Regions from separate parts of the Paenibacillus sp. UNC217MF genome, predicted to be linked through region 2. Evidence: a T-box and tRNA genes for the amino acid it is inferred to sense, from the RefSeq annotation. Region 2 holds a T-box; the other holds one or more tRNA genes.

Region 1 (2,208 bases), on a different contig from region 2:
GTTGTTCCTGTGTCTTAACCTCAATGATTTCAGCAGCCACTCCCGCTCACCTCCGAATGAAATGTTGCAACAGCGATTATGTATAATATCTTAGCTGCTGCAAACGAATTTATATTATACAAAAAAATGAAATTCATGTATAGTTGCAATAACGGACACGCTTACATTAGCAAGGGGGTACACGATGGATCCGATACTGGCTACAGTAATCGCAGTTGTTGTCATGGTAGTAGGCATGGTGCTTCTGCTTCTCTACGTGACGAAGAAAGCCTACGCACGTAAATGGGATGCAGAAGAGCCTATAGACAGCACAGCTAGGCAGCCCAATCATTCATCCAACACAGATTAATGAAGCATAATGAACGACATTTATGAAGAAAACAGCCCTGGAGATCCTTAGGATCTCTAGGGCTGTCGGCCACTTGTATGGTTATACTCTAGGGCTCATACACTTCCTCAATAATTGGCTTACCATACACATCCTCATAGATCGGTATCTTCTTCTCTACAGGATCAATCCCAGGATAGAAGCGACTTGCGTCGACAGCGTTCATACTAAGCCCAACAAGCAGGACGCCCGTGATGATTCCGGCCAACATTACCACGCCTATTACGTTCCATCGTCTACGCATGCTGCTACCCCCGCTAACAACACTAATAACTTCACGATATAGCCCCTATTCTCACCGTAAAGTTAATCCCTTAAACATCTCATGCCCTTGCTCATGACTTCATTCCTTCTTGCTGGCATCCTCTTCAACTGAGCGAAGCCATACAAATTGCTCATCATGCTTTGTACTATCAAAGATGAGAAGCTTGGATAAAAACCAACAGACAACCGCTACGATCCCGAACACACCGATTATCCATACACTCAATTCGGCTCCCATAACCCAACCTCCTCCGCTTGTCCCCATTCAATAGCGAAACATTCGTTATACCTTCACTATATGAAAGCAGTTGCAAGTTTAGTTCTTGCAATTACGAACAAAATAAAAAAGCATCCATCACCCGTTAGATACGAATGAGAGATGCTTGGTCTTGTAATAATATATATTTCGAGGCACACACACTCGCTTCCCCTGCAAACAAGGCATGACGGACTTGATCACCAGAGAAATCAATAAAATAGGCAGAGAATGAGTTATATTAAACTATATCATTGATCTGATTTTTCTTAATGCATGATGTTGACAATATAGTGGTTTTGTATCATCTGTCGCATCACTTTCATTGAGCAAAGAAGATTCTGCTGCAGGTTTGCACTGTTCAAAGGAATAGAAATAGAAAAAGCCTTGATAATCAAGGCTTTTGACGTTTATAGTATGGTGATCTGTAGTGGGCTCGAACCACTGACCCCCACCCTGTCAAGATGGTGCTCTCCCAGCTGAGCTAACAGATCATGTTTATTAACAAATTTAATATAACATCAATATATTACCATGTCAATTACTAGAGAAGACTTTTTTCCTGAATGATCGGCAGCCCATTGAACCACTTTCATAGTATATCGCTCACACCTTCTTACAAGCATACAACAACTTACTATTCCATGAAAGCAGTTCACGATGACGCCTATTCCTTATTTAGATATTAGGGACTTGCCAGTCGATCTCCTGCTCGCCCCATTCGCGCAGCTTATTATTAATTTTCGAGTACGGCTTGCTCCCAAAGAACCCACGATGTGCAGACAATGGACTTGGATGCGGCGCTTGTACAATATAATGCTTTGACAAATCAATCATGCTCGCCTTCGCTTGTGCATGGCTTCCCCATAGAACAAATATGATTGGGCGATCTCTGTCATTCAACAATTGAATGATACGATCGGTGAACTTCTCCCAGCCCTTCCCGCGATGTGATGCTGCTTGTCCTTGTTCGACGGTCAGTACTGTGTTAAGCATGAGGACGCCTTGCTTGGCCCAGTGCAGCAAGCTTCCGTTGTTCGGCATCTTCAGACCAACATCTGCTGCGCCCTCTTTGAACATGTTCTGAAGTGAAGGCGGCAGCTTAACACCCGGTTGAACGGAGAAGCTTAACCCATGAGCTTGTCCTGGCCCATGATAAGGATCTTGCCCAACGATGACAATCTTCGTATCCGCATAGGACGTCGCATTCAATGCAGAAAATATAAGTTCATATGGCGGATAAATGACTGCACGCTTGTATTCTTCTCGAAGCCAGCCCCACAGCTGCTTGAAATATGGC
Region 2 (2,208 bases):
AAGTGTGGAGAACGGCCACAATGCAGAGCTGAACCATGTATCGAGTACATCTTCATCCTGCTTCAAGTGGTTGCTTCCGCATGACGTACATGCAGTCGCGTCTTCTTCTGCAACATGAATGTGTCCGCAATCCTCACAGTACCATGCAGGGATGCGATGTCCCCACCATAGCTGGCGGGAAATACACCAGTCGCGTACATTCTCAATCCAATGCAAATATGTCTTCTCGAAGCGATCAGGCACAAAATTAACACCTTTGCCAGACTTCTGTGCTTCGATTGCACGCTCCGCGAGCGGCTTCATCTTCACGAACCATTGCGTAGACAAATACGGCTCTACAACTGCGCCGCTGCGCTCGCTGTGACCAACTTGATGCACATGATCTTCAATCTTGATCAGCACGCCTTGTTCTTGCAAATCCTTCACGATCTGCTTGCGGCAATCTGCACGATCAAGCCCTTGATATTGACCAGCCAGCTCGTTCATTTTACCGGACTCATCCATTACCGTAATTTGCGGCAGTTGATGGCGGAGTCCCATTTCGAAGTCATTCGGATCATGGGCTGGCGTAATCTTAACCGCACCACTTCCGAAGTCTTTATCTACATAATCATCAGCAATGACCGGAATCTTTCTGCCAACAATCGGCAGTACCAGCATTTTGCCAATCATATGCTTATAGCGCTCATCCTTAGGGTGTACAGCTACTGCTGTATCGCCAAGCATCGTCTCCGGACGTGTTGTCGCCACAGTGATTGTGCCGCTGCCATCCTTCAGAGGATATTGCAGGTGATAGAGATGCCCCTGCACTTCCTTATATTCAACTTCGATATCAGACAATGCCGTACGTGCTGCCGGATCCCAGTTGATAATATACTTACCGCGGTAGATGAGACCTTTCTCATAGAGCTTCACGAATACTTGGCGAACCGCACGAGACAGACCCTCGTCCAGCGTAAAGCGCTCACGGGAGAAGTCCAATGACAGTCCCATCTTCGCCCATTGCTCACGAATCGTATTCGCATACTTCTCTTTCCAATCCCATACACGCTCCAAGAATGCTTCACGCCCAAGATCATAGCGTGTGATTCCTTCTTCGCGCAGCTTCTGCTCTACCTTCGTCTGCGTTGCAATACCTGCATGGTCAGAACCTGGAAGCCACAAAGCATCATATCCTTGCATCCGCTTGAAACGAATCAAAATATCCTGCAATGTAAAGTCAAGTGCATGACCAATATGCAGCATACCCGTAACGTTCGGAGGCGGGATTACGATTGTGAACGGTTCAGCATCCTTGCGTTCACCTGCTTTAAAATACTCGCCTTTCATCCAGAAATCATACCATTTCTGCTCTGCTGCCTTCGGATCATACGTCGTAGGCATAGACAGTTGCTCTTGATTCTCTGCCAAGCAAATCCCTCCGTTACATAATCATGAGTATCTAATCGACAATGTTCAGCCTATATAATCGAAGCAAATCATACTGCTCGATCCATGCATGCTTCTCTAAGCGCATAGCTCGGTATTTGCAAGGACAATTCGCTTACGTAGGCAAATAAAAAAACCTTACGCCACAAAGGACGAAAGGTTTAGCTTCCGTGGTACCACCTTTATTCCGCTCCCAGTAAAGATCCTTACATCTTACAGATCGTGTGAGCGGCACTTCAGTTGCAAATAACGGCTGCGGCCGGCCTATTCTAGCGTATCCGGAACATGATGAACATCGTGTTCATACATTACCGTGACACGTTCAAAAGGGCAACTCCCAGGTGACTTCAGCGCGGGACAATCCTGCAGGCGTTGCACCGTGTCGCTCTGCTCTCTGTAAGGGGCCAATCGCTTACTAATCCTGTTCATAGTCTTTCAATCAGATCTTTATAAAAATAAACAATAACATTTACGATATATTGTACCTTCGCATACCGAGCGAGTCAATAGACGAAGCACAAAAGGATACTGACAAATGCTTTCCCTATTAGAGGATGTTCAAAAAGTCCGCTTTTGATCACGAAGTAAATCATGAAGTGGACTCGGCATCGAATCTTGAATTCAGCCGGGCCTAAGCAGATGCTTACGAAGTATGTTTCCTGCGGAAACATCTCAGGTGCTCATGTACCCAAAACGTACGCTCCGCTCCTCAGGCCCTAGCTTCATCCAACTGAGGCGTTTTGAAAAAACGCACATCGGAAGCATAAGCTTCGGTGCTGA

What was found. The T-box of region 2 lies ahead of BP95_RS0128155 (valine--tRNA ligase). A T-box ahead of a tRNA ligase gene usually reads a tRNA of that ligase, here a tRNA-Val.
Region 1: it has a tRNA-Val gene. The T-box ahead of BP95_RS0128155 (valine--tRNA ligase) is inferred to sense a tRNA for this amino acid. The anticodon was not compared.

Annotation. Positions count from the first base shown of each region.
Region 1 covers NZ_JMLT01000003.1:329,224-331,431, forward strand. Annotated here, with positions in the region: gene BP95_RS0101650 (GNAT family N-acetyltransferase) at 1-40, opposite strand, end outside; gene BP95_RS33435 (hypothetical protein) at 185-349, shown strand; gene BP95_RS0101660 (hypothetical protein) at 438-632, opposite strand; gene BP95_RS32855 (hypothetical protein) at 732-890, opposite strand; tRNA gene BP95_RS0101670 (tRNA-Val) at 1,327-1,402, opposite strand; gene BP95_RS0101675 (uracil-DNA glycosylase) at 1,587-2,208, opposite strand, start outside.
Region 2 covers NZ_KK366030.1:274,081-276,288, reverse strand. Annotated here, with positions in the region: gene BP95_RS0128155 (valine--tRNA ligase) at 1-1,383, opposite strand, end outside; T-box leader at 1,574-1,866, opposite strand.